Regions from separate parts of the Lysobacter sp. 1R34A genome, predicted to be linked through region 1. Evidence: riboswitches for the same ligand, from Rfam matches in the RefSeq annotation. Region 1 holds a riboswitch; each other region holds the start of a gene.
What was found. Region 1 has a riboswitch for cobalamin ahead of metE (5-methyltetrahydropteroyltriglutamate--homocysteine S-methyltransferase). Riboswitches for the same ligand answer to the same signal wherever they lie in the genome.
Positions count from the first base shown of each region.

Region 2: linked by a shared signal. The riboswitch ahead of btuB (TonB-dependent vitamin B12 receptor) and the one ahead of metE (5-methyltetrahydropteroyltriglutamate--homocysteine S-methyltransferase) in region 1 are both predicted to bind cobalamin.
Region 3: linked by a shared signal. The riboswitch ahead of btuB (TonB-dependent vitamin B12 receptor) and the one ahead of metE (5-methyltetrahydropteroyltriglutamate--homocysteine S-methyltransferase) in region 1 are both predicted to bind cobalamin.

Region 1 is NZ_JBPKJP010000053.1:16,720-23,153, reverse strand. It holds gene ACSAMQ_RS12870 (aldo/keto reductase) at 1-194, shown strand, start outside; gene ACSAMQ_RS12865 (TonB-dependent receptor) at 241-2,361, opposite strand; gene ACSAMQ_RS12860 (hypothetical protein) at 2,503-3,651, opposite strand; gene ACSAMQ_RS12855 (hypothetical protein) at 3,764-3,904, shown strand; cobalamin riboswitch at 3,970-4,175, shown strand; gene metE (5-methyltetrahydropteroyltriglutamate--homocysteine S-methyltransferase) at 4,379-6,434, shown strand, end outside.
Region 2 is NZ_JBPKJP010000002.1:65,748-72,181, forward strand. It holds gene ACSAMQ_RS01460 (TonB-dependent receptor plug domain-containing protein) at 1-1,920, opposite strand, end outside; cobalamin riboswitch at 2,286-2,526, shown strand; gene btuB (TonB-dependent vitamin B12 receptor) at 2,639-4,531, shown strand; gene ACSAMQ_RS01470 (hypothetical protein) at 4,607-5,197, shown strand; gene ACSAMQ_RS01475 (hypothetical protein) at 5,240-5,851, shown strand; gene cobO (cob(I)yrinic acid a,c-diamide adenosyltransferase) at 5,848-6,434, shown strand, end outside.
Region 3 is NZ_JBPKJP010000109.1:4,100-10,533, reverse strand. It holds gene ACSAMQ_RS17785 (hypothetical protein) at 1-725, shown strand, start outside; gene btuB (TonB-dependent vitamin B12 receptor) at 817-2,697, opposite strand; cobalamin riboswitch at 2,818-3,061, opposite strand; gene ACSAMQ_RS17775 (TfoX/Sxy family protein) at 3,130-3,567, opposite strand; gene ACSAMQ_RS17770 (GAF domain-containing protein) at 3,564-4,046, opposite strand; gene bioD (dethiobiotin synthase) at 4,117-4,854, shown strand; gene ACSAMQ_RS17760 (phasin family protein) at 5,011-5,430, opposite strand; gene queD (6-carboxytetrahydropterin synthase QueD) at 5,684-6,037, opposite strand; tRNA gene ACSAMQ_RS17750 (tRNA-Met) at 6,211-6,287, opposite strand; gene ACSAMQ_RS17745 (RNA pyrophosphohydrolase) at 6,425-6,434, shown strand, end outside.

The DNA.
Region 1 (6,434 bases):
CGGTGATCGGCGCGCGCACCCTGGCCCAGCTGCAGGAGAATCTCGGCGCGCTCGAGGTCGAGTTCGACGACGCGCAATCGCGCCGCCTCGACGAGGCCAGCGCGGTCCCGCTCGGGTTCCCGCACGATTTCCTGGCCCTGCCCGGCATCCGACAAGTGATGTTCGGCGGTGCGCGGATCGAACGCCGCTGGTGAGTCGCCGGCGCCGCGGCCGAAGCCGGCCGCGGCGCCGACGGGGCGATCAGAAGCGGTAATCGGCCGTCAGGCTGAGCGTGCGCGGCGCGCCCGGTGTGTTGAAGCCGTCGACCGAACCGTGGGCGGAGCTGAAATAACGCCGGTCGAACGCGTTCTCCAGGCGCAGGCGCCAGTCCCAGGGACCGCTGCGGTAGCGCAGGTTGAAGTCGAAGCGGGTGAACGCCGGCAGCACGCTCAGATTGGTCGGCGCCGCGTACTGCATCGATACGTGCTGGACCAGGCCGCCGACGCTGATACCGCGTCCGAGCAGGTACTCGGCATAGACCGAGGCGCTGTGGCGCGGCGTCAACGCCGAGGTTCTGCCTTGCAGGGAAATGCCGTTGGCGATGTTGTTGGACTTGCTGATCTCGCCGTCGAGATAGGCATAGCCGGCGTACAGGTCCAGGCGCCGCTGCAGCAGCGAGGCGGCGAAGCCGAGTTCGGCGCCGCGGGTGCGCTGGGTGCCCACGCCGATCTGCCGGCGCGGGTCGACCGGGTCGGTGGTCTTGATGTGCTCGCGCTCGGTCTCGAACACGGCCGCGTCGAAACTCACCAGCCCGTCGGCACTGGCGAACTTGTAGCCGAGTTCGCGATTGGCGGTGGTCTCCGGCTGCAGATCGACGTTGACCGTGCTCAGCGGCAGGCTCTCGGCCGAGGGCTGGAACGACTCGCCCCAGTTCGCGTACAGCGACTGCTGCGGCGTCGGCATCCAGATCAGGCCGAGACGCGGGCTCCATTCGCGGTCGCTGCGGTCCAGCGCCGGCGCGGCGGGGTCGAGGCGGTCGCGGGTCTGCTGGCGGTAGTCGTCGTAACGCGCGCCGATCACTGCCTTCCACTGCGCGTTCAAGGCGATCTGGTCCTGTACGTACACGGCGGCGTTGCGCAGCCGGCTGCGCGCGGCCGCTTCGGCCTTGGGATTGAAGATCGAGGGGCTCAGTACCGGTGCGAGCAGGTCGACCGGCGTGGCGATGCCGCCGTAGCTGGCCTGGTCCTTGCGCTCGTAACTGAACTCGCTGCCGAGCAGCAGGCGGTGGCGTTCGCCCTCGTGCACCAGATCGGCCTGCACGAACCAGGCCTGCTGGTCGCGTTCGTTGCCGGCATGGCGCCGGTTCGACAGCCAGCGGCCGTTGCGCTGGAACGGGTTGCCGGTGATCAGGGTATTGCGCCGGTCCAGGCGGTAATCGGTGCCGCGCACGGTCACGCGCAGGTCGAGGTCTTCGCTCAACGCGTTGGCGTAGGTCGCGTTGAGCAGGTGGACGCGGGCGCGGCTGTAATCCTGGTCGCGGGCGTCGGAGGAGCCGTAATAGGTATCGATCGGCACCTCGAGCGGCCGCCCGAACAGGCTCGGGATGCCGAAGTCGGTCACCCGTTCGTCGCGCTGCGCACTGGCCTGCAGCAGCAATTGCCCGCCGCCGAGTTCGAAGCGGTACGAGGGCGCGATCAGCCAGCGTTCGATGAAGCCTTGCTCGCGGAAAGTGTCGGAATCCTCGTAGGCGCCGACCAGGCGCCCGGCGCCGATGCCGAGCGGTCCGGTCAGGTCGAACTCGCCGCGCCGTCCGCCCTCGCTGTCGGCATAGATCCGCAGCTTGCCTTGCGCCGCGTCGAGCGGCTGCTTGCTGACCCGGTTGATCAGGCCGCCCGACGAGCCGCGGCCGAACAGCATCGCCGACGGCCCCTTGAGCACTTCGATGCGCTCGGTGTTGGCGAGATCGCGGTAATACATGGCGTCGTCGCGGACGCCGTCGAGGTATTGGTCCGACAGCGCGCTGAAGCCGCGGATGGCGACCTGGTCGCGCTGGCCGTCGCCGTTGTTGAGGCCTACACCCGGCACCAGCGCCAGCATTTCGTTGAGCGAGCGCCCGCCCTGCGCGTCGATCAGGGCTCGCGGCAACACGGTGATCGCCTGCGGAATCTCGACCAGGGCGGTGTCGGTCTTGGTCGCGCTGCGGCTGCGCCCGGCGCCGAAGCTCGGTCCGGCCTGGCCGTGGACCTGGATCTGGTCGAGTTGGTGGACGTCCGTGTCGGCTGCGGTGTCGGCTGTGAGTGTGGCCGCAGCCGCGTGCAGCGGCGCCAGGCAAAGCGGCAGCAAGGCCAGCGCGAGACGCGCCGGCCTGAGAAACGAAGGCATGGGGATGCAGCTCCTGCGTGACGGGGTCTGGCTTGAACCCGCAGGGCTCTGGCTATGACAGGGCGCAGATTCTCGCCGCAGTCCGCGGTCGCCGCAAGCCGCGCTGCGACGGCGTTGCGATCGTCTCCTCAACCGACGAGGTTACTCGGCGCTCTGGTTGGCGCTCTGGTTGGCGCTGTTGTCGGAACGCTTCTTCGACGCGCCCGCGGTGGCCGGCGCGTCGCCGCCGGCCGCCTCGTCGCCGGCCAGCGGCAGGCGCCGCAGGTCGCGGGCATACAGGTCGGCCGGGCTGTCTGAGGGACAGGTCTCGTCGGGGAAACCGAACTGCCGCTGCAAGGCCTTCGCGCATTCCGGCATGGAAGCGAAGTTCTTGCCGGTGGCCATGCACTGGGCGTCGAAATCGCGGCGGAAGGCGTCGCGGCGGCGGACGAAGTCTTCGCCGCACTTGCGGGTCAGGCGGATGCGGTCGAGGTCGTCCTGGGCGGCGTTGGTGCCGTCGAGGCCGAATTGTTTCAACTCGTCTTCGGTAAGCAGGCGCAGGTCGCGGTTGGCGATCGTCATCATCAGGTCGGCGACGCCGGTGGCGACGCCGTTGCGCTCCAGGTAATCGCGCACCTGCTGGTTGATCGCCTTGAGCTCGCGGCTGAGTTCGGCGCGCGAGGTCGCGGTCGAGCGGTCGCGCATCAGCCGGTGGATGCCGACCTTGCCCTCGATCGAGCGGGTGTCGCCGGCGGCCAGCACCAGCACGCAGGCGCTATGGCAGACCGATTCCTCGCGCACCCAGATCGCCCAGCCCGACTCGGCGATCGAGTCGCCGGCGCGGATCGCTTCCTCGACATGGCCGCCGCTGGAGTCGATGTCGAGGATACGGGTCTGGATTTCCATGCGCGTGGCCATCGCGGCGACGCGCTGCACCAACGCGGTGAAGCCGGCGCCGATCTTGCCCTGGTAATGCAGCCGCACCACGCCGCTGGACCGGCACGGCGACAGCGCGTCGACCAGGCTGAAGAAGTCCAGCGAGGTCAGCGCTTTGCCGTCGCCGAAGCGCGGGTAGTCGTATTCGCAGCTGATCCTGGCCACGCCGCCGTCGAGCTTGGCCGGCGGCCAGTACGTGCCCTGCAGGATGTCGGTCTCGCTCGGCGCGGCCGCGGCGGCGACCTTCGGCGATTCGTTCTGGCTGCCCATGGTGACCGGCTCGGCGGCCGCCGGCGGCGGCGCGGCGGAATCCCTCCCGCAAGCCGCCAGTCCGAGCAGGCACAAGGTCAGCGCAAACGTCCTTCTGAAAAGCATGGTCCACCCATCGGATTCGGGATCGCGCGGGCCGTCCTGGTCCCGCGCCGCGCATCGTCGCCGCACCTCGAACGTTAGCCCCGCCGCCCGCGAAGCTCAACGGCAGGAGGTCATGGCATTCACGGTCGTCGACGCGGCCCATCATCGTCGGCGACGCATGAACGGCAGCCGGGGAATCACCGTCCGCGGCGACGCCGGCGGCAGCGGCCACAAATCGCAAACCGGGTCCACGCATCGCGATCGCGGCGATTGACTTCGCCCGGCGCGCTGCGTAGTTTGGCGGCGTAATGGTGAACATCGCTTCATGCAGATGAAGCGATGCGACAAATCGCCACCGGTTCGCGCCGGCGGCGGTTAGAGGGAATCCGGTACGGACGCCAGTCCAATTCCGGAGCTGCCCCGCAGCGGTATAGGGAACGAACTTCGTCAGACACTGGGAGCGATCCCGGGAAGCGACGGACAGTAGGAGGCGCCTCGTGCTCCGTGCCCCAAGCCCGAAGACCTGCCATGACCGGAAGGCACGTCTTCCGTCCGACTCCGGCCCGCGAGGCGTCGGCGCTGCGTCCGGGCCGTCCCGGCGCGGGCCGCGTCGTGCGCGCCGGTTCGCCCGCGGGGGCGAAGGTCGACACCCAGGTTGCGGCGAGGCCGGGCGCGCGAGCGTCGGGCCGGCGCAGCCTTGGTCTCCTTCGTTGCCCTGCGCCATGCCCACGCATCGCAGGTACTCATCATGATCAGCGTCACCCATCTCGGCTTCCCGCGCATAGGCGCGCGGCGCGAACTCAAGCTGGCCCTGGAATCGTTCTGGAAAGGCGACACGCCGGCCCAGGCGCTGCACGACACCGCCCACGACCTGCGCGAACGCCACTGGCGGCTCGCCCGGCGGGCCGGCGCCGACGTCGTGCCGTGCAACGATTTCTCCATCTACGACCACGTCCTCGATACCGCCGTGCTGTTCGACGCGATCCCCGCGCCATACCGCGAGGTCTACGACGAGGATCCCCTCGGCGGCTACTTCGCCCTCGCCCGCGGCCTGCAGGACGGCCGCCGCGACCTGCGCGCGCTCGAGATGACCAAGTGGTTCGACACCAACTACCACTATCTGGTCCCACGGTTCGAACCAGGCCAGCGCTTCGCCCTGCGCGGCGACAAGCCGCTGTCCGAGCTGGCGCAGGCGCGCGCGCTCGGCATCGAGGCGCGGCCGGTCCTGCTCGGCCCGGTGTCGTTCCTCAAGCTCGGCAAGCGCAGCGACGGCGGCGACCCGCGCGAGCTGCTCGATGCCCTGCTGCCTGCCTATGCCGAACTGTTGGCCAGGCTCAAGGCCGCCGGCGCCGAGTGGGTGCAGCTCGATGAGCCGGCGCTGGTGTTAGATCTCGACGACGCCGATCGCGACGCCTACCGCCGCGCCTACGCCGCGCTGGCCGATGCCGACGCGCCGAAGCGGCTGCTGACCACCTACTTCGGCGGCCTCGGCGACAATGCCGCGCTCGCCGCGCGCCTGCCGGTGCAAGGCTTGCACGTCGACCTGGTGCGCGCGCCGCAGCAGTTGGAAAGCGTGCTGCCGCTGCTGCCGGACGATCGCGTACTCAGCCTCGGCGTGGTCGACGGCCGCAACATCTGGCGCGCCGACCTCGATGCCGCGCTGAGCCTGGCCCGCCGCGCCGGCGACCGCGCGCGATGGCTGGCGCCGTCGTGCTCGCTGCTGCACGTGCCGACCGACCTGGAGCTCGAGCGCAAGCTGCCGGCGCCGCTGCGCCACTGGATGGCCTATGCGCGGCAGAAGGTCGAGGAACTGCGCCTGCTCGCCGATGCGCTCGCCGGCAGCGCCGACGCAAACCGCGACCTCGCCACCGCCGCCAGCGCGCGCGCCGCGCGCCTGGCCTCGCCGCTGCTGCGCAATGCCGAGGTGCGCAAGCGCCTGGCCGCGGTCGAACCGGCGATGACCCGGCGCGCTTCGCCCTACCCGCAGCGCGCGCAGGTGCAGGCGCGACGCCTCGGCCTGCCGCTGTTCCCGACCACCACCATCGGCTCGTTCCCTCAAACCGCCGAAGTGCGGCGCGCGCGCGCCGAGCACAAGGCCGGCAAGATCGACGACGCGGCCTACCGCAGCTTCCTCGAGAACGAAACCCGGCTTTGCCTGCGCGAGCAGGAGGCCCTGGGCATCGACGTGCTGGTGCACGGCGAGTTCGAACGCAACGACATGGTCGAGTACTTCGGCGAGCAACTCGAGGGCTTCGCCTTCACCGCCCACGGCTGGGTGCAGAGCTACGGCTCGCGCTGCGTCAAGCCGCCAGTGCTGTTCGGCGACGTGGTCCGGCCGCGGCCGATGACCGTCGACTGGACCCGCTATGCGCAGGCGCAAACCGAGCGACCGGTGAAAGGCATGCTGACCGGGCCGGTGACGATCCTGCAGTGGTCGTTCGTCCGCGACGACCAGCCGCGCGCCGACAGCTGCCGGCAGATCGCCCTGGCTCTGCGCCAGGAAGTGCTGGACCTGGAAGCGGCCGGCATCGCCATCGTCCAGATCGACGAACCGGCGTTGCGCGAAGGCCTGCCGTTGCGCCGTGCCGATTGGCCGGCCTACCTGGCCTGGGCCGGCGAGAGCTTCCGCCTCGCCGCCAGCGGCGTCGGCGATACGACCCAGATCCACACCCACATGTGCTACGCCGAGTTCAACGACATCATCGAGGCGGTGGCCGCGCTCGACGCCGACGTGATTTCGATCGAGACCTCGCGCTCGCGCATGGAGCTGCTGGATGCGTTCGTGCGCTACCGCTATCCGAACG
Region 2 (6,434 bases), on a different contig from region 1:
GGTGAGGTTGAACTTGCCCGAGCCGAGGTCCCAGCCGTAGGTGGCGATGATGTCGATGCCCTTGGTGTCGGTGTCGACGGCGTTGGTGAAATAGCGGCCGCCGCCGATGCCGGGATAGCCGTTGGCGTTGAGGTAGTTGCGCACCGCGGTGCTGGTCAGGTTTTCCGACAGCAGGATGCGGTCCTTCACCTGGATGTTGTAGGCATCGATGGTGATGTAGAGCTGGTCGGCCGGCTGCAGCACCAGGCCCAGGCTGTAGTTGGTCGATTCCTCGGCCTTCAGCGCTTCCGAGCCCAGGGCGACGGCGGCCGGGTTGTCGACGCGGAAGGTGCCGATTTCGTACGGAATGCCGCTGATGAAGTTGGTGGCGATCGACTGGAAGAACTGCTGCTGCAGCGACGGCGCGCGGAAGCCGGTCGAGGCGGTGGCGCGCAGCGCGACCTGGTCGGTGAAGGCGTAGCGGCCGGACAGCTTGCCCGAGGTGGTTTCGCCGAAATCGCTGTAGGTCTCGTAACGCGCGGCGGCGCCCAGGGAGAACTTGTCGGTCAGGTCGGCTTCGGCGTCGATGTAGACCGAATAGCTGTGGCGGTCGAAGTCGCCGGCGTCGCTGGCGCGGAAACCGGAGAACACCTGCGCGCCCGGGATGATCTGGCCGTTCGGCGCGGCGATGCCGCCGTTGGCGTAGGACAGCGGCTCGCCGGCGCGTTCGGAGAACTCTTCGCCGCGCCATTCCGCGCCCCAGGCGAAGGTCACCGGGTACTGCCAGCCGAAGTCGACCGACTTGGTGAAGTCCAGGTTGAGCACGTGCTGGGTGACTTCCAGCGCGCCGGCGTAGAACTGCGTCGGCGAGGTCGGGCCGAGGCTGCGGTTGAGCGTGTTCTCGATGTCGAAGGTCAGGCCGTTGTGGCCGTAGTTGTAGCTCAGGTCGATCTGGGTGCCGCCGGCGGTTTCGCTGCGCAGGCCGAACACCGCGGCGCGGTCCTTGCTGACGTTGTGGATCTGCGGCAGGAAGCCGTTCGGATAGATCGACGGGATGTTGCGCGGGTCGCCGGCGAAACGGAAGTAGCCGTTCGACAGCACGTCGCGTTCGCTGTAGCTGCCGAACGAATAGAAGCTCAGGTATTCGGTCGGGCTGTACTCGCCGTTGTAGGAGAACGCGCCCTGGTCGATTTCGGGATCGCCGTAGCGCTGTTCGACGCGGCCCTGGAACGGGCGTGCGCGATTGGTCTGATCCTGATGCCCGGCCTGCGCGGCCAGGTGCAGCCAGCCGTTTTCGCCGAGCTTGATGCCGGTGTCGCCGGACAACTGGTACTGCTTGCCGTCGCCGGCGCTGTACTGGCCGTAGCGCGCGGCGATGCTGCCGCCGGTGCCGCTGCCCTTGAGCACGACGTTGATGACGCCGGCGATCGCGTCGGAACCGTACTGGGCCGAGGCGCCGTCGCGCAGCACTTCGACCCGTTCGATCGCGGCGATCGGAATCGCGTTTAAATCGACCGGCGAGGAGCCGCGTCCCTGGCTGCCGTTGAGGTTGATCAGTGCGGTGGTGTGGCGGCGCTTGCCGTTGACCAGCACCAGCACCTGGTCGGGGGCGAGGCCGCGCAACTGCGCCGGACGCACCGCGTCGGTGCCGTCGGTGATGGCCGGGCGCGGGAAGTTCAGCGAGGGCAGGGCGCGCGAGAGCGCGGTGGCCAGCTCGACGGTGCCGGTGGCTTCCAGGGTTTCCGGGGTGATGATGTCGATCGGCGCGGTGGACTCGGCGACGGTGCGGTCGGAGACGCGGGTGCCGGTGACGATGACCTGGTCCAGGGTCTTGGGGTCGCTTTGCGGCGCGTCCTGCGCGTGGACCGGCGCGGCGAGCGCTACCAGGAGGCCGAGGGCCAGAGGGTGACGTAAACCGGCGAAGGTGCGGCGGACGGGCATGACGACTCCTTGGTGGGGATGACAGCGATGTCATCCGGATTTAACACGAACCTAACAACCGGTCAATAAAGCGGCCAAATCTTGCCTAACGCAAGTAGTAGAAAGGTGGTAAGGCACACTATTTGAAGGGGCCGGGAGGCCGGCGGCGGCTGCGCTGGGCGCGGAACGGGTTTGCTGGCCTCGCCTGCGTCATTCCGCGAAGGCGGCTATCGCAGACTCCGGATTGACGCCGCGGTGGAGCTGTGGATCCCTGCCTTCGCGGGGATGACGCTGCGGGGCCGGGCGCCACGCGGAGCGTTGGCCGCGACACCGCGACTCCCCGCGCCCGCACCCAACCCGGTGGCGTCCCCGCCGTGCATCACTGCTAAGATGCGCGCGCTCAAGGTGATCGCCGACACGGTCGGCGATTGAAACGGGAATCCGGTCCCCGCTTCTGGCGTTCGCCAGGACGGTCAATCCGGAGCTGCCCCCGCAACGGTAAGCGAGTACACGTACCGCACGACGCCACTGTGTTCCGACACGGGAAGGCGCGGTACGGGAGACCGGTCCGATCTCGGGCCGACTCCGCTCGCAAGCCCGGAGACCGGCCCGGAGCGCGAACCGACAGGCGGAGGGCCGCGTCCGGGGCATCGGCGCGCGCGCCGTCTCCGTTCTGCCGTCTGCCTGTCACGACCTGATCTAGACCGCGCGGGTGAGGCGCGGCCATGGAGAGCCGACCGTGACGTTCCGTTTTTCCGTATCCCCGCGCCCTGCGCGCTTTCCTGCGCGCAGCGCTTTCGTGCTCGCCGGTTGCGCATTCGCCGCTTCGGCGCCGGCCGCGCCCGCGATCGATCTCGACCAGGTCGTGGTCACCGCGACCCGCACCGCCCAGACCCAGGACGCCACGCTCGCCGCGGTGACCGTGATCGACCGCGCCCAGATCGAACGCCTGCAGCCGGGGTCGTTGCCGGAGCTGTTGCGCGGCACGCCGGGCGCATCCTTCGCGAACAACGGCGGCCCCGGCAAGGCGACATCGTTGTTCCTGCGCGGCAGCGAATCCGACCACGTGCTGGTGCTGATCGACGGCGTCAAGACCGGTTCGGCGACCAGCGGCGGCGCCTCGCTGCAGGACATTCCGGTCGAGCAGATCGAGCGGGTCGAGATCGTGCGCGGCCCGTTCTCCAGCCTGTACGGTTCCGAGGCCATCGGCGGCGTCATCCAGATCTTCACCCGGCGCCCGCAGGGCGCGTTCGTGCCGAGCTTCAGCGCCTCGATCGGCAGTTACGCCACCCACCGCGGCAGCGCAGGCGTCGCCGGCAAGGGCGAGCGCGGCTGGTACTCGATCCATGCCGCCCATGAAGATACCGACGGCATCAACGCCTGCCGCGGCAAACCCTCACCGGGCGGCGCCGGATGTTTCACGAACTCGCCGGACCGCGACGGCTATCGCAGCGATTCGCTGACCTTGCAGGGCGGCTATCGCTTCAACGAGCAGTGGGACGCCGAAGCGCGGCTGCTGCGCGCCGAAAACCATAACCAGTACGACGGCAGCCAGAACAACGAGGCCGACGGCGTGCAGCAGGTCGCCGGCGCCAGGTTGCGCTACCGGCCCAGCGACCGCTTCAACCTCAGCGCCAGCGCCGGACGCAGCGAAGACCTCAGCGACACCTACAAGAACGGCAAGTACTCCAGCACTTTCGAGACCCGCCGCCAGCTCGGCTCGGTGCAGGGCGATATCGGCATCGGCAGCGGCCTGCTCACGCTCGGCTTCGACTGGCAGCGCGACCGCATCGACAGCAACACCCGATATGCCCGCGGCGCCCGCATCCTGCGCGGCGCCTTCGGCCAGTGGCAGCAGAGTTTCGGTGCGCATGCGCTGCAGGCCAGCCTGCGCCGCGACGACGACAGCCAGTTCGGCGGCGAGTCCACCGGCAGCCTGTTGTGGGGCTGGAATCTCAGCGAGGCGCTGCGTTTGACCGCGAGCTACGGCACCGCGTTCAAGGCGCCGACCTTCAACGAGTTGTACTACCCCGGCTACGGCAATGCCGGCCTGGCGCCGGAGACTTCGCGCAGCGTCGAGATCGGCCTGCGCGGCACCCACGGCGCGCGCCGCCAGCACGTGTGGTCGCTCAACGCCTACGAGAGCGACATCGACGAGCTGATCGCGTACGACGCTTCGACTGGCTTGCCCGGCAACGTCGACCGTGCACGCATCCGCGGCCTGGAAGCGGCATTCGACACCCGCTTGGCCGACTGGGATCTGCGCGCCAGCGCGACCTGGCTGGACCCGCGCAACGACAGCCGCGGCGCCAGCCGCGACAAGCTGCTGCCGCGTCGCGCGCGGCAGAGCGCTCGCATCGATGCCGACCGCCGCTTCGCGGTCGGCGACGGCGCCTGGTCGTTCGGCGCCAGCATCTACGCCGCGGGCGATCGCTACGATGACCTGGCCAATACCCGCCGCCTCGCCGGCTACGCGCTCGCCGATCTGCGCCTGGGCTACGCCTTCAACCCGGCCTGGAACCTGCAACTGGCCGCGAACAACGTGTTCGACCGGCGGTACGAAACCGCCGCGTTCTACAACCAGCCCGGGCGCAATTATCTGTTGACCCTGCGTTACCGGCCTTCCCGCTGACGGATCAGCAGCCTCGGCCCGCGTCGCGGGCTTTGCCGGCGGCCCCCGGGTTGCCGGCGCCTATCGAGAGTCGCGATGAAAAACTTGCCCGGCCCTATCCAATTGAGCGTGTCCTGCGTGCTGCTGATGGCGATGATCGCCACGCGCTTCCATCACTTCGGCGACCTGCTGCATCTGCCCGACGCCTCGATGGCGGTGTTCTTTCTCGGCGGCCTGTATTTGCGCCGCCACCTGGGCTTTGCGGCGTTCCTGCTCGCCGCGGTCGCCATCGACTATTTCGCGATCACCGGGCGCGGCCTGAATTTCTTCGACCACTACTGCGTGACGCCCTCGTATGCCTTCCTGCTGCTGGCCTACGCGGTGTTGTGGTACGCCGCGCGCTGGTATGCGCCGCGGATGCCGGCCGGCTGGCGCGGATTCGCCCGGGCCTTCGGCGCGGCCTTCGTCGCCGGCAGTGTCTCGTTCCTGATTTCCAACGGCGCCTTCTACTGGTTCGGCGGCCGCTACGCCGAGCCGAACCTCGCCGAGTATCTGAGCCGGGTCTGGCGCTGGGGTCCGCTGTTCGTACGCACCACCATGAGTTACATCGCGGTGGCGCTCGTCGCGCACGCCGCGGTCGCGCGCATCGCCCGGCCGCCGGTCTCGCAGCCGAGCGCTCACCGTTGATCGTCGTCGCAGTCGCCGTCCCTACGCCGTCCGGAGCTTGAAATGTCCCACTCTCTTCCCGTCGCCTCGTCCGCGGCGCTGCCGCTGGAATCGCGGTCGGCGCTGATCGCGACCGGCGCGCCGCTGGCGCTGCTGATGATCTGCACCCGCGGCCAGCACTTCGCCAGCGTCGACGCCTTGCCCAGCGCGTCATGGGCGGTGTTCTTCCTGGTCGGCGCCTTGCTGCGCCCGGTCTGGGCGTTCCCGGCGTTCTTCGTGCTTTCCTCGTCGCTCGACCTGGGCAGCCTGGCGCTCGGCCGCATCACCGACTGGTGCCTGTCGCCGGCGTATTGGGCGCTGGCTTTGGCCTATGGCGCGCTATGGCTGGGCGGGCGCGTGTATGCGCATCTGCATCGCGACCATTGGGGCACGGCGCCGCGGCTGGTGTTGGTGGTGCTGGCGACTTCGGTGGCGGCTTACCTGATTTCCAAGGGCGGGTTCTATTTCCTGTCCGGCCGCTATCCGGACGCGACCCTGGCCGGTTTCATCGACCGCATCCCGCAGTACTACCCGCGCGCGCTCGGCACCCTGGCCGGTTATGTCGGCCTGGCCTTCGTGGTCTATGCCCTCGTGCGCAGCCTGGCGGCGCGCCAACGCAGCGGAGCGGCCGCATGAGCGCGCACGACACCAACGGCCCGGGCGATCGCGCCGGTTACGCTGCGAGCAGCGAGGAGCGCCACCGCGAACGCATGCAGCGCAAGAAGGAACTGATCGACCGCAAGATCGCCCAGGCGACGATCGAGCGCGGCGTGCTGGTGGTCAACACCGGCAACGGCAAGGGCAAGAGCTCCTCGGGCTTCGGCATGCTCGCGCGTTCGCTCGGGCATGGGTTCAAGTGCGGGGTGGTGCAGTTCATCAAGGGCAGCTTCTCGACCGGCGAAGAGGCCTTCTTCCGGCGCTTCGAGGAGCTGGACTACCACGTCATGGGCGAGGGTTTCACCTGGGAGACCCAGGACAAGGAGCGCGACATCCGCGCTGCGCAGTCGGCCTGGGCGATCGCGGCGAAGATGATGGCCGACCCCGGCTACGACTTCGTTCTGCTCGACGAGTTGAACATCGCCCTGGCGCATCGCTATGTCGCACTCGACGACGTCCTCGCCGCAGTCGCGGCGCGCTCGGAGCGGCAGCATGTGGTCATCACCGGCCGCGGCGCCCCCGATGCCCTGATCGAAGCGGCCGACACCGTCACCGAGATGCG
Region 3 (6,434 bases), on a different contig from region 1:
GCATGCCGGTCGAGTTTTCCTGGAGTTCGCGCGAGGCGACGGTGCGATGGACCGCCGAGGTCGCCGCGCCGGAAGTGGCCGACCGCGAGCGGCTGCTGCTGGCCGCGCGAGCCTTGGATTGGCGGGACGAGCTCGCGCCGTGGCTGGAACTGCAGCGCGACGATCCGTTGGTGTTCGGCGCCTGGGCCTCGGCGCGCCATGGCGAGGAGCGCGCCACCAAGCTGTATGTCGATCTGCATGCCGGGCGGTTGCCGGCGATCTGGCGGGACCGCTATTTCCTGCTGCGCTCGAACCTGCTGACCTGGCGAATGAGCGGGGTGAACCCCGACGGCAGCGTCGAGTTTTATGCGCTCGGCCATGAGCTGGACCGGCCGGCGCTCGCGGCGATGGCGCGCGCGGTGCTCGGCGATGCCGGGCCGTTGATGGAGACGCTCGAAACGGTGGCGGGCCATGGCGCCTTGCCGCGTCATGTCGGCATCAGCCTCGCCCTGTCGGCGGACGGTCGGCCGCGCGCGTTGAGTTGCTTCGTCGTGGCCAAGAGCTTGTTCCACCACGACGACGAGGTCGCGGCGATGTTGCGCAGCCTCGCCGACGGCGTGCCGGCGCGGCTTTACGAAGCTCTGGCCTCGGGGCCGGACGACGGGCGCTGGCGCCACGGCATGATCGGCGTGGTCGCCGACATCGCCGGCCGCAGCTGGGTGCAATGCGGGCTGCGGCCGACCTGAACCCGCGCCGTTCTTGGTGCCCAGAAAAAGCAAAGCCCGGCGAGGCCGGGCTTTGCATCGACGCTGGCCGATCCGAAGACCGGTCGGGCGATCAGTCGACCGGGGCGTAGCGCAGGGTCAGGAACCACTCGCGGCCGGGCTGGTTGAAGTACGACGAGGTTTCGTACTCGCGGTCGAATACGTTGGCCACGCGCGCCTGCAGGCTCAGGGCCGGGGTGATCGCGTACTCCGCGCGCAGGTCGAGGGTGCCGTAGCCGCCCAGGCGGGTGCTGTTGGCCACGTCGTCGTAGCGCGAGCCCGAACCGACCGCGGTCGCGCCGAGACGGAACTTGCCGAAGCTGCGATCCAGGTCGATGCGCGCGCTGTGCCTGGCGCGGCGCGGCAGGTCGTTGCCCCGGTAGAAGCCGACCCGGTTCTCGGTGTCGAGGAAGCTCGCGCTCGCCGCCAGGGTCCACTGGGCGAAGGCGGTGTCGATGCCGAGTTCGGCGCCGCGCATGCGCGCGCGGTCGATGTTGTTGGGCAGGTTGATCGACGCGTCGTAGGTGATCAGGTCGTCGGCGCGGGTGTCGAAGCCGTCGATACGGGCGTTGAAACGCTCGCCGCGGTAGGCCAAGCCGAGTTCCCAGGTCTTGGACTCTTCCGGACGCAGGCCCGCGTTGCCGAAGAACGGGTAATACAGCTCGTTGAAGGTCGGCGCCTTGAACGCGGTGCCGTAGCCGACGGTGACGCGCCAGCGCTCGGCGAAGCTCAGGCCCCAGGCTGCGCCGCCGGTGGTGTGGCCGCCGAACTGCTCGTTGTCGTCGCGGCGCAGGCTGGCCTCGAACGACTGCGCGCCGAAGCGGCCCTGGTACTGGACGAAGCCGGCCTTGTTGTCGCGCTCGCTTTCGTCGTACACGGTGTCGCTGTCGACGCGGTCGCGCAGCCAATCGAAACCGGCGGTCAACACGTGGCCGTCGAAGAGGTTGAAATCGGCCTGCAGGCTGGCGCTGTCGCGGTCGGTCTTGAAGAACCCCATCGGCACCTCGCCGAGGAAATTGTCCGAGCTGTCGACGTTGCGGCCGGCCAGCAACTGCAGGTGGACCGTTTCCGACGGGCGCCACTGCAGCTTGCCGCCGATCACCTGCTGCACGGTCTCGGAGCGGTTGACGAAGCTGCCGTCGTAATCGTTCTCGCCTTCGGCGCGCAGCGCCTGGCCTTCCAGGCTCCACCGCTCGTTGAACTCGAGGCCGCCGCGCAAGGACAGGGCGTGGCTTTCGTAGCCGTCGCGGTCGGGCTCGTCGGTGAAGCAGCCGGCGAACACCGGGAAGCCGGCGCCGCGGCAGGCATTGATGCCCTGGGTCTTGCGGAAGCTGTAGTCGGCGCCGAACCAGCCGCGGTCGCTGCGGCCGCCGAAGCCGGTGCCGAATTCGAGGCTGTCGTTGCTGCCGCCGCCGAAGCGCACGCGCGGCGCGAAGCCCTGCTTCTCGCGGCGGGTGAACACCTGGATCACGCCGCCGATGGCGTCGGCGCCGTACAGGCTCGAGCGCGGGCCGCGCACGATTTCGATCCGGTCGATCAGTTCCAGCGGCAGGTCCTGCAGCGCAGTCAGGCCCGAAGTCGGCGAGCCGACGCGGATGCCGTCGACCAGCACGAGTACATGATCGGACTCGCTGCCGCGCAGGAACAGGGTGGTGAGCTTGCCGGCGCCGCCCTGGTTGGACAGGGTGATGCCGGCGCGGCCGCGCAGCAGGTCGTTGAGGTCGCGCGCCTGGCTGCGCTCGATGGTCTCGCGGTCGAGCACTTCGACCGGGGTCAAGGCGTCGTTGACGCTGACTGCGGTGCGGTTGGCGGTGACGACCACTTCGTCGAGGTCGGTGGCTGCGCCGGCCGGAGCGGCGAGCGCGGCGGCGGGCAGCGCTAGCGCAGCGGCGATGGCGAAGGACAGCTTCAGTGCGCGCGTGGCGTGCAGGGCATGGGGGGTGCGGGCGGACATGGGGACAGCTCCAGCGCGCGCGCCAGGGGCGCGCGACGACGACGGCGGAAGGCGGTTGCGAGGAGGCAGCGGGCCGTGGAGACAGCCGGATAGCAGCCGCCGCGACGCCCTCCGCATCGCAACCTGTGGCGCCTCGAGGCCGGTCTCCGGACTCGCAAGCGGAGCGGCGCAGGGCCGGACTCCCGATGGCGGCGCCTTCCCGTGCCGAGCACAGTGGCGGTGGCCGCGATCTGTCTTGCTTACCGTTGCGGGGGCAGTGCCGGACTGGCGCCGATCCTCCCGCAGGAGAGGGCGCGTCACCGGCTTCCCGTTTCAACCCGTCGATCAAGCCAGCCGACGGGTCACCTCGAAGCGGTGCGCAGTCTACGCCAAGCCGGCGTCCGGGCCAAAACGCCGGGGCGGGCGGGGCGTCCGGGAGCGGCGGCGACGGGCTCAGTCGCGCCCGTCGTCCTCGTCGCGGCCGCCGGGGCGGTCGTCGTCGCCTTCGTTGTCCCGGCTGTCGCGGTCGTCGCCATCGCCGAGGCGGGCGCCGCCTTCGAACGGGTCGTAGCGTTCTTCGGCATGCATCGTGGTGTGCACCGGCGCGGCGGCCGGCTTGTTGCGCGGCGGCGGCAGCAGCGCGGTCGCCGCTTCGGCGGCCTGGATCAGCTCCTGCCGGCGCGCATCGCTGATCTCCTGCCAATGGCAGTCGAGCAACGCGCCTTCGATCGCGTACAACAGGTTGAGGGTCGGCTTGAAGCCGGCGCGCTTGACCCGCATGAAGGCCTCGACCGTGCCGATCGCCGAGATGTCCTCGTGGGTGCGCAGGCCGACCTGGCGCAGCCAGGCCGCGCTCTTGGGGCCGATGTTGCGCATCTTGGCCGCGGTCATGCCAGCGCCTCCACGTACACGCGCGCCAGCGCTTCCAGGCCGGCCTGGTCGTCAGCATCGAAACGGTCCGGGATCGGGCTGTCGAGATCGAACACGCCGATCAGGGCATCGCCATGCACCAGCGGCACCACCACTTCCGAACGCGAGGCCGCATCGCAGGCGATGTGGCCCGGGAAGGCGTGCACGTCGGCGACGCGCTGGGTCCGGCGGCTCGAGGCGGCCGCGCCGCACACGCCCTTGTCAAGCGGAATGCGCACGCAGGCCGGCAGGCCCTGGAACGGGCCGACCACGAGTTCTTCGCCGTCGTAGAAATAGAAGCCGACCCAGTTGAGGTCCGGCAGGGCATGGCTGACCAGCGCCGACAGGTTGGCGGCGTTGGCGATGCGGTCGCGTTCGCCGTCGAGCAGGCCGCGCGCCTGGGCGACGAGCTGCGCGTATTGCTCGGGCTTGTCGCCCGAAAGTGCGGAGGTTGTGAACATCATCGGAGTGTAACAGCGGCGTCCGCCGCCACTACCATGGCGGACTCCAGGCCCCAGGAAAAAGCGCGAGATGAGTCACACCCAGCCCCCGGTGCAGGCCGCCTCCCGACCAACGGACGCAACCGCGCTCGCGCGGTTCGCTCGCGGCGTATTCGTCACCGGCACCGACACCGGCATCGGCAAGTCGGTGGCCAGCGCGAGCCTGCTGCACGCCTTGCGCGCGCGCGGCCTGCGCGCGGTCGGCATGAAACCGGTGGCGAGCGGTTGCGAACGCACGCCGGAAGGCTGGCGCAACGAGGACGCCCTGCTGCTGCAAGCGGCCAGCGCGCCGACGCCGCCCTACGACGACGTCAATCCCTACGCCTTGCCGCAGCCGCTGGCGCCCGAGCTCGCCGCCGCGCAGGCCGGCGTCGAGATCGCGCTGGCGGCCATCCTCGCCGCGCATGCGCGCTTGTCGGCGCAGTCGGACACGGTGGTGGTCGAAGGCGTCGGCGGCTGGGCCGCGCCGGTCAGCGTCACGCTCGACCAGATCGATCTGGTGCGCGCGCTGGACCTGCCGGTGGTGCTGGTGGTCGGCCTGCGCCTGGGGGCGATCAACCACGCGCGGCTGAGCGCGCGGGCGATCCAGGCCGACGGTGCGCGCCTGGTCGGCTGGATCGCCAACGACATCGACCCGCGGATGGCGTGCGCCGACGAAAACTTCGAGATCCTGTGCCGGCGCTTGCCGGTGCCGTGCTGGGGGCGCCTGCCGTATTTCGCCTCTCCCGATCCGCAGGCCCTGGCCGGGCGCCTGCAGCCCCGCTTCTAGGGCCGCCAGCCGTCTCGCGCCGGCGCTTCCGCGCGGCCGCCGGATCGCGGCTAACACGAGCGAGCCCAACAAAAGCGCAGCCAACAAAAAACCCGGCAGCCGAAGCTGCCGGGTTTTTCGTATCCGCCGTGACGGCCGGAGAGAGAGAGGGTGCGCTTACTTGGTCGCGGCGGCCGCCGGAGCCGTCGCCTTCGCCGCGGCCGTGGCGGCCTTCTCGACGTTGGCCTGGGTGGCCTTGGCGGCGGTTTCGATCTGCGACTTGGCCAGCTCGGCGATCGCTTCGTTGGTCTTCAGCGTGCGGCCGAACGCTTCCTGGCCGGTGCTGACGGCGCGCTCGACGTTTTCGCGAGCGATCTGCGCGCCCTTCGGCCACAGGGTCTTGAAGGCTTCCAGATCGCGGGCTTCGGCGGCTTCACCGAAGAAAGCGAAGGTGGCGTTGACGCGGTCTTCGATGGCGGCGACCTGCAGGCCGAACACGGCCTCGGCATTGTCGAGGGCCAGACGGTTGACCTGAGCGGCCGTGTCCGCGAACTGGCGCGTAGCGGCGGCGAACTGTTCGTTGAATTGCTGGTACATGGCTGAGCTCCTGAAAGGTCCAGACGGAGAACGACTGGATTGTGCGGTGCAGCATAGGCTGGCTTTTGTTGCGATGCAACATCGAGCCGATGAGCGGTCGTAAACCGTTCAGAAAGCCTGCCTGTTCAGGTAGTTAGCGACCAAGCAGCCGTTCAGGCAAAGCCTAGCCCGAGGCCATGACCACGGCGTTGCCGGCGTCTGACAAGGCGCCGGTGCGGGGATCGCTGACAGGCAGGGCGGGCGCGCCCCGGGCTCAGCCGCGGTAGCGGCAGCCGGCGGTGCAGGTCTCGTGGACCACGATTTCGCTCAACAGCGGCAACACCGGCTTGAGCTGGTCCCAGATCCACACCGCGAGACGTTCGCTGGTCGGGTTTTCCAGGCCGGGGATGTCGTTGAGGTAGTGGTGGTCGAGCCGGTCGTAGGTCGGCTGGAACGCCTTCTTGACGTCGGCGTAGTCCATCACCCAGCCGCTGTGCTCGCCCAGTTCGCCGCTCAGGTGCACCTCGATCCGGAACGAATGCCCGTGCAAACGCGCGCATTTGTGGCCTTCCGGTACGTTCGGCAGGCGGTGGGCGGCTTCGAGGGTGAAGACCTTGAAGATGTTCACAGCGGTCATAGTGCGGTACCGGGTCGGGCGGTGGCGCGTCGCGCGAAGGGCACGGCGTGGCGCGTGACCTGGAGCGACGCGATCTGGAATCCTGGGCCGGCGCGCATCCTGGCGACGGATACGAAAAAGCCCGCTGCGCTGGCGGGCCCGGGTCTTGCTGTGCGGCGATTCTATGGTGGCTATGGGTGGACTCGAACCACCGACCCCAGCATTATGAGTGCTGTGCTCTAACCGGCTGAGCTACATAGCCACGGGGAACCGCGAATTCTTCATGCCGGACGGGCTCTTGTCAATCGTCCGAGCGCATCGCGAGCGACTTGTTTGCCCGACTTGTCGTCCCGGCCACCCCGTGGCAGAGTCGGACACAGTGAATTTGGAGTCCGCATCGTGATCGATC